2 regions of the Paenibacillus sp. 8b26 genome follow, and region 1 is predicted to be linked to the other one. Evidence: riboswitches for the same ligand, from Rfam matches in the RefSeq annotation. Region 1 holds a riboswitch; the other holds the start of a gene.

Region 1 (4,024 bases):
GGCACAGGGTAAAGGTAAAGCTGTGATTACCGTGAAATATGCAGGGAAAACAACGAAGGTACAGGTGAACGTACAGTAAGAAAAAAGGGGTGTCCCAAAAGCCATGGAAATGGCAATGGGGCGCCCCTTTGCTTTAGAGAAGGATATTCGTTGGCACTCAGATGGACGCTTCGCGAACGGACCGTTGTTCCAATCGCTATTGTGACCAGTGAGAAAAGCTTCTACAATCCTTCTAAAATCATAAAAAAACCGTTCTTTGATAAAATGGAAGTGTCTCCCGATTTACATGCGGGAGGAGGGTTACCGCTTAGAAGCTACGACTTATCCTTCTTGGCTGGAATGTTGCGCGTAAGCGACTCCGTCAGACGCTTGCCGGTCGGCGTTTGGGCCAGGCCGCCTTTGGCGGTCTCGCGGTGCTTGGACGGCATCGCGCTGCCGACTTCGAGCATCACGTCGATGACTTCGTCAGACGGGATGGCGCTGCGCACACCCGCCAGAGCCATATCCGCGGCGGCAAGCGCGGTCACGGCTCCCAGCCCGTTGCGCACGATGCACGGAATCTCCACGAGTCCGGCGACGGGGTCGCAAATCAGGCCGAGCGTGTTCTTGAGCGCGAGGCCTACTGCATGGATGGCCTGCTCTGGCGTACCGCCACGCAGCTCGACCATGGCCCCTGCGGCCATCCCGATGGCTGAGCCAATCTCGGCCTGACAGCCTCCCTCCGCACCGGAGATGAAGGAATTGTTGGCGATCACGTAGCCAATCGCTCCAGCGGCGAACAGTCCGCGCACCATATGCTCGTCATCCCAGCCGAATCGCTCCTGCGCGCTGATGAACACGCCGGGGATGACCCCGCATGAGCCTGCGGTGGGCGTAGCGACAATGCGCCCCATAGACGCATTGACCTCCGACACGGAGAGGGCATACGCCATGGCGAGTGCCGAGGCATCGCCAGAGCAGGTTTCTCCAGCACGCAAATATTCCGCCAAGCGTTTGCCGTCGCCGCCCGTCAATCCGCTGCGGGATACCGTGTCCTGTGTTTGCCCGCGATGAACGGCTTCCTTCATGACTTCATAATAATCAGCCATTTGTCGGAAGATTTCTTCCTCCGGTGTGTTCGTCTCTTGTACCTGTTCCTTGATCATCAGGCGACCAATCGTAGTGGATTCCTCGGCGCACAAGGCACCTAATTCATGCAGATGGCTAAACCGCATCGGATTCAGCTCCTTTTTTCAAATTAATCATTTTGATTTCATACATATGAGGCAAAGCCCGCAGCTCGGCAACTAATTCAGCCGGAGCGGGGCTATCGGTTTCGATAGCAGTGAGTGCTTCGCCATCCCGGCCTTTGCGATCCACATGCATGTAGGCAATGTTAATGTCAGCTGCACCCAGCGCCGAAGTCACCGCGCCCAATGTTCCGGGCTTATCCGAGTGAAGAAGCACCAGCGTAGGCAGCTCTCCGGTCAGATTAACCCGGAACTCGTTAAGCTGCTGGACATGAATGTTTCCGCCGCCGATGGAGGAGCCTAGCAGCGTGCGCTGGTCTTCACCTTTCCATAGCTCGAAGCGGACCGTGTTCGGATGGGGGGCGGGCAGTCCGCTGACAGCGAACTCTACTTCCATCCCGGCTTGCTCTGCACATTGCTCCGCATCCGGAATCCGGTGGTCGTCTGTATCGTAATTCAGCAATCCGGCGATGAGTGCCAGGTCTGTGCCGTGTCCCTTGTACGTATCGGCAAATGAGCCGTACAGCGTCAGGCGGGCCCGGTCAGGTTGCGCACCGAGCCAGTGCCGGGCAACACGTGCGAGCCGCACTGCGCCTGCGGTATGCGAGCTGGAGGGTCCGGTCATAGCCGGACCAATAATGGAAAATACATCTTTGAAACGCATGGTGTGGCCCCCTGTATGTTTGAATACCATAGTATATGGTGCTGCCGCGCCTTGCGCGGGTGCGACGGTTTCTAATGCTGACGCAGCATGTAAGCACAAAAAAGGACAGGATAAGGAAATTTCCCTTATCTCTGTCCTCGTTACCTGAGAGTTTCGTGCGGGTGTATACCGCCTTACCCCTTGGGTGGCTTGCGCTCTCTCCAGAGTTGCGTCAGATGGCGATTCATGGACCTGAGAGATTATCCGCCAGCCGGGTGCTGGCGTCTTGCTCCTTCGGTGCCGCCGGGATGTGCTTCCCGGACAGACTCTCCCGTCATCTTCATTCGCGTATACCGTTCAACATTTCCTCCTAAGCGTAATGTATGCCATGCCCGGTGTCAATCACAGGTTGGGATTTTACAGAATCAGGTACCTTCTCAATAAAAAAGATTAAATTTTACATAATTATGGATGAAAACAGGAAGGAATTAGAAGGTTGATAGCTAATCTGATAGAGGACAAGCTAATTTATGGAATAATGGGAGGGACATTTACGTATGGTAAAAGGTTTCCGGTTCACAGGTTCACGCTTAAAAGGAATGCTGCATCTGGCGGCAATCGTATCACTGCTGGTAGGACTCTTCGTTCCATTCGGCCAGGTCAAGGCAGAGGGCTCGTTGACGGTAGCGGAAGCGCTTCAGCGTCAAAGCAGCGGAGGTACGGTGACGGTAGAAGGCTACGTCGTCGGACATGCTACCGGATCGAAAACGGCTAATTTCTCTGCCCCGTTTGCAAACGATTTTAACGTACTGATTGCGGATCAGGCGAGTGAACGTAATACGTCTAATCTGTTAAATGTACAACTGACATCCGCGTATAGAGGAGCATTTGGGCTGTCAGGCCATCCTGAGCTGATCGGCAGTAAAATTCGCGTGACGGGTGCGCTCGGTGCCTATAACAATTTTGGCGGCGTGAAAAGCCCAAGCGCTGTGGAGCTAGTAAGCGGAAGCGAGCCTGGAAATCCTGGTGATCCGGGCGAACCTGATCCTGGTACCCCGGGTCAACCCGGTACGACATTACCGGATGGAAAAGGCAAAAAAGTGCTGTTCGATAATACGCACGCACAGACAGCCGGAGCAGCAGATTGGGTTATTGATGGAGCCTTTTCCGATTTTGCGGGCGGACTGCGTAATGCTGGTTTCACCGTGGACCCGTTGGACCGTTCCATTCCTTTTACCTATGGCGAGCAGGCTATAACGTACGACAAGCTACGTCCATATGATGTGTTCATCATTGGTGAAGCCAATGTTGCCTTTAAGGCATCCGAGCAAGCTGCTCTGGTGCAATATGTGAAGAATGGAGGCAGTATTTTCTTCATTTCTGACCACTATAACGCTGACCGGAACAAAAACCGTTGGGATTCCTCTGAGGTTATGAACGGCTACCGCCGTGGAGCCTATTCCAATCCGGCCAAAGGGATGACTACAGAAGAAGCTGCATCACCAGCTATGCAGGGATTAACCAGTTCCGACTGGCTGGCGACGAACTTTGGCGTTCGTTTCCGCTACAATGCACTTGGTGACGTGAACGCTACGGATATCGTAGCGGCAGATCAATCCTTTGGCATTACGAAGGGTGTACGTTCGATAGCAATGCATGCTGGTTCTACACTGGCGATTATTGACCCGACCAAGGCGAAAGGAATCGCTTATATTCCTACAGGCACGAAAAAATGGGGTAATGCCGTGGACCAGGGTGTCTATAACGGCGGGGGGCGTGCTGAAGGACCTTATGCTGCTGTAGCCAAGGTAGGTCAGGGCAAGGCAGCGTTTATCGGTGATTCTTCCCCAGTTGAGGATGCCACGCCGAAATATGTACGTGAGGAAAACGGACAGTCGAAGAAGACGTACGATGGATTCAAGGAAGTGGACGATTCCACCTTCCTGGTACAGACGGTCCAATGGCTCGCATGGAAGCAGGACTATACGAAGCTGTCCGATGTAGCGGGCCTGACGCTGGACCAGCCAACACAGTTGCTGCCGTTCGAGGAGCCTGCGGCTTCCACGGAACCGCAGCCTGAGCCTTGGGCTGCTCCGGCAGCGGGCTACAAATGGTACGATCCAAGAACGTTCAAATCCGGCTCCTATGGAGC
Region 2 (4,024 bases), 2.1 Mb from region 1:
CTATCATCGCGCCGAGAAACATCGGAATGTCCGCCCCGACAATGACACCCATCGTCATAATGGCCCCGATCACACCTCCGCGCTGTCCGTGAATCATTGTGCCACCTGTATAACCGATTAGCAGCGGCAGCAAATAATTTTTCATCGGATCAACCAGTTGTGCAAACCCCTCATTTGGGAACCATCCGGTCGGAATAAAAAGTGCCGTGATCAATCCCCATGCGATAAAGGCCCCCATATTGGGCATAACCATACCACTGAGAAAACGGCCAAAACGCTGTACGGCAACGCGCGCTCCTCCGTTTGAACTGGACTTTGTGTCCACTGTGCTCATATTCATATCCTCCTTATAGGTAAAAAGCATCACTACCTTTTCTTAAAATTCATACTAAATGACAACGCTATCTTCTTCAACGAAATGAAAACGTACTTTCGTCATGAACGTTGATGACAACATTTAAATTTAAGATAAACAGGCGCGAAATCATTCTGCATAATTCCTCTTAATATGGCCTGTAACACGAGTATTTAGTCGAAAAACCATCCTGTCATCGGTACAATTTATGTATGAGGTCTATCCTCTAAACAAGAGAAAAACACGTAATTACGCTTGCAAAAAAAGACAGCAAAAATAGCCGCTATGCCAATTCATCGCGACTATTTTTATACAAAATCGAGCGGACAAACGCCGCCCTTATTCAATTATCCAATCTACATTGCCCCATTATTACTCATTGGCAGTCAACTGCTCGTACTGATCCGCAGACAGCAGCTTGCTTAATGCCCCCTCCAGATCTTCCCCAATCTTCACTTCGATCATCCAGCCTTTTTCGTAAGGAGATTCGTTGACCAGCTCAGGCGTACCTTCCAGCGCTTCATTCACCTTCAACACCGTTCCCGTTACTGGAGCGAACAGGTCGGATACTGTCTTTACCGATTCAATAGTACCAATCTCCGCCCCCTGCTCAATCGTTGCTCCCTCCCCAGGCAGCTCCACAAAAACGATATCGCCCAGTTGATGCTGTGCAAAGTCCGTAATACCGATTCGTACCGTTCCATCCTCTGTGCGCTGAACCCATTCATGTTCTTCCGTGTACCACAATTGCTGCTTCACTTCACTCATCCTGCTCCGCCTCGCTTTCATATGGATTACATCGTTTTGCCTACCCGTCTATGACAGGTTAAGATTATGACAACTAGAACTATCATGTCAATAATACTAACAAAAATATTTCACATTACTCCATATATCTTTCTAACTAAAAATACGACAGATTATAACAAACGCTTACATATCCTTATTTATGAATAAAATGTTTTTAATAATGTTTTTCATGACATTTTTGTTGACATTTCGAATAAATTTGCGTATTAATGGGTTATAACAAGTGCTTTTGGAAACACCTAATAATTGTAAACGCGGATGAACGTGGAGGGAGAGACTGTCAACACTCGCATCACTGTTGCCACCTGTAAAACAAGGCAGCAAGCGAGTCGGATCAAGCTGTAACCAACCGGCAGGGCCGGATGACGTATAGCTGATCCAGAGGCAGCGCCGAAGGAGTAAACCTGCACCGCAGGTGAATCTCTCAGGCAAAAGGACCTCTGCCGGACGCATCTCTGGAGAGCATTCGCCATACAGGCGGATCACCCAAGGGGAAACCCGGTACACACCGGGGTAACTCTCAGGTATCAAGGACAGAGCTGAAAAAAAGTGTGTGGACTGCCGTCCATACGTTTTTTTCGGCCTGTCTTTTTTGTTTAGCCGATCATACCGGATAGGAGTGGAAAAATGACTAACTTGCGAAAAACGCCGCTGCATTCATCCTACAGCACGCTGTCGGGGGTTCGTTGCATTGATTTTGGCGGCTGGGAGCTGCCTGTACAGTTCAGTGGCATTCAAAAGGAACATGAGGCCGTCCGGCAACATGCAGGATTATTCGATGTATCGCATATGGGTGAATTCTTGGTCGAGGGCCAGGAAGCCGAAACATTTCTGCAACAGGTGACGACGAACGATGTCAGCCAATTGGAGCCGGGCCAGGCCCAATATTCGCTCCTGTGTTACCCGGATGGAGGTGTAGTAGACGACCTCCTTGTCTACTATAAAGGGCCGGAGCGTTACATGCTCGTTGTGAATGCCTCCAACATCGATAAGGATTGGGATTGGCTGCTTCGCCATGCGCCTGCATCCGTTCATCTGGAAAACGTATCAGATGCGGTGGCACTGCTGGCGTTGCAAGGGCCTGAAGCTGCACGTATTGCCGCCGCCGTGACAGACACGGACATTACAAAGCTGGCCTCCTTCCGATTCAGCGAGGATGTGCAATTGTTCGGAGCAAAAGCGCTCGTCTCCCGCACCGGATACACAGGGGAAGACGGCTTTGAATTTTATGTGCCTGCTGCGAATGCACCGGCAGTGTGGGACGGATTGCTTCGCATCGGTGAGCCGTATGGTCTGGTTCCCGCCGGACTTGGAGCCCGGGATACACTGCGTTTCGAGGCGCGGCTGCCGCTGTACGGACAGGAGCTGTCCGCCACGATTTCACCGCTGGAAGCTGGTTTAGGCTTCTTCGTCAAGCTGAATAAGGGAGATTTTATCGGCAAAGCAGCTCTGCAACGCCAGAAAGAACAAGGTATTCCGCGCAAGCTGATCGGGCTGGAAATGCTTGACCGTGGCATACCGCGTGCCCATTACCCCGTGTTCGCGGAAGGGCAGCAAATTGGCGAGGTCACAACTGGAACCCAGTCGCCCACCTTAAAACGTAATCTGGGTTTGGCTCTGGTGGACAGTCGTTTTAGTTCCCTATCCACGCCGCTGGAGGTCGAGATTCGTGGCAAGCGCCTGCGCGCCGAGGTGGTAGCCTCACCCTTTTATAAACGTCCACGCTGATTTAAACGCTCGTCTTACTATAACTATCGTGATCCGTTACTAACCGCTGCCCAGTTGGCACTCGTTTATTAATCATTTGTTAATCGTTTTACGTTTTTACGATCTTGTTGGTTGAAAGGAGCCAGACCCAATGAAACAGCATCGTTATCTTCCCATGACCGAGCAAGATCAAGCTGAAATGCTGCGCGTGGTCGGCGCATCGTCCATCGACGATTTATTCAGCGATATTCCTGAGGCGATCCGGTATAAGGGGGAGCTGCCCCTGTCTTCTCGGTTAGACGAAAGAGCCTTAACCCGCCACTTATCAGGACTGGCCGGGCAAAATGCCAATACAGACACGCACGCCAGCTTTCTCGGCGCAGGGATTTACGATCATCATATTCCGTCCGTCATCCAGCATATCACTTCACGCTCGGAATTTTATACAGCCTACACTCCTTATCAGCCGGAGGTAAGCCAGGGCGAGTTGCAAGCCATCTTCGAATTTCAATCGTATATATGCGAATTAACAGGCATGGCTGTAGCCAATGCCAGCATGTATGATGGAGCGACTGCGCTGGCAGAAGCAGGCTCATTGGCTGCCGCTGCCACCCGCCGCAAGCAGCTTATCGTATCGCGGACCGTCCATCCGGAGGCACGTCAGGTATTGGCAGCCTATGCGCGCGGGCTGGATTTGGATATCGTGGAGATCGACTGTGCAGATGGTGTAACTGACGTGAAGGCATTAATGGCGGCCATATCGGAGCAGACGGCGGCAGTTTTGGTCCAAAGCCCTAATTTTTTCGGGGCCGTGGAAAATCTGAAGCCGATGGCTGACCTGATCCATGCCCACAAGGGTCTTATGGTTGTCAGCGCCAATCCGCTGGCGCTGGGCTTGCTGGAAGCACCTGGTAAGCAGGGCGCGGATATTGTCGTAGGAGACGCGCAGCCGCTCGGCATCTCCTCCTCCCTCGGTGGCCCAACCTGTGGTTACTTTGCCGTTTCTCAGGCGCATATGCGCCGTATCCCCGGACGTATAGTGGGCCAGACCACAGATCGCAACGGTAAACGCGGCTTCGTGCTAACCTTACAGGCACGGGAGCAGCATATCCGCCGGGAAAAGGCCACCTCTAACATATGCTCCAATCAGGC

Evidence for each region. A riboswitch is a leader RNA that binds a small molecule or an ion and turns the genes downstream of it on or off. The one in region 1 is predicted to bind glycine.
Region 2: linked by a shared signal. The riboswitch ahead of gcvT (glycine cleavage system aminomethyltransferase GcvT) and the one ahead of sdaAB (L-serine ammonia-lyase, iron-sulfur-dependent subunit beta) in region 1 are both predicted to bind glycine.

Annotation. Positions count from the first base shown of each region.
Region 1 is NZ_CP192445.1:2,774,556-2,778,579, reverse strand. Features, by position in the region: gene ACQ4MX_RS12765 (Ig-like domain-containing protein) at 1-79, shown strand, start outside; gene sdaAA (L-serine ammonia-lyase, iron-sulfur-dependent, subunit alpha) at 315-1,214, opposite strand; gene sdaAB (L-serine ammonia-lyase, iron-sulfur-dependent subunit beta) at 1,204-1,893, opposite strand; glycine riboswitch at 2,103-2,216, opposite strand; gene ACQ4MX_RS12750 (DUF6359 domain-containing protein) at 2,430-4,024, shown strand, end outside.
Region 2 is NZ_CP192445.1:4,835,515-4,839,538, reverse strand. Features, by position in the region: gene ACQ4MX_RS22545 (PTS mannitol transporter subunit IICB) at 1-334, opposite strand, end outside; gene gcvH (glycine cleavage system protein GcvH) at 728-1,123, opposite strand; glycine riboswitch at 1,424-1,615, shown strand; glycine riboswitch at 1,616-1,712, shown strand; gene gcvT (glycine cleavage system aminomethyltransferase GcvT) at 1,793-2,893, shown strand; gene gcvPA (aminomethyl-transferring glycine dehydrogenase subunit GcvPA) at 3,024-4,024, shown strand, end outside.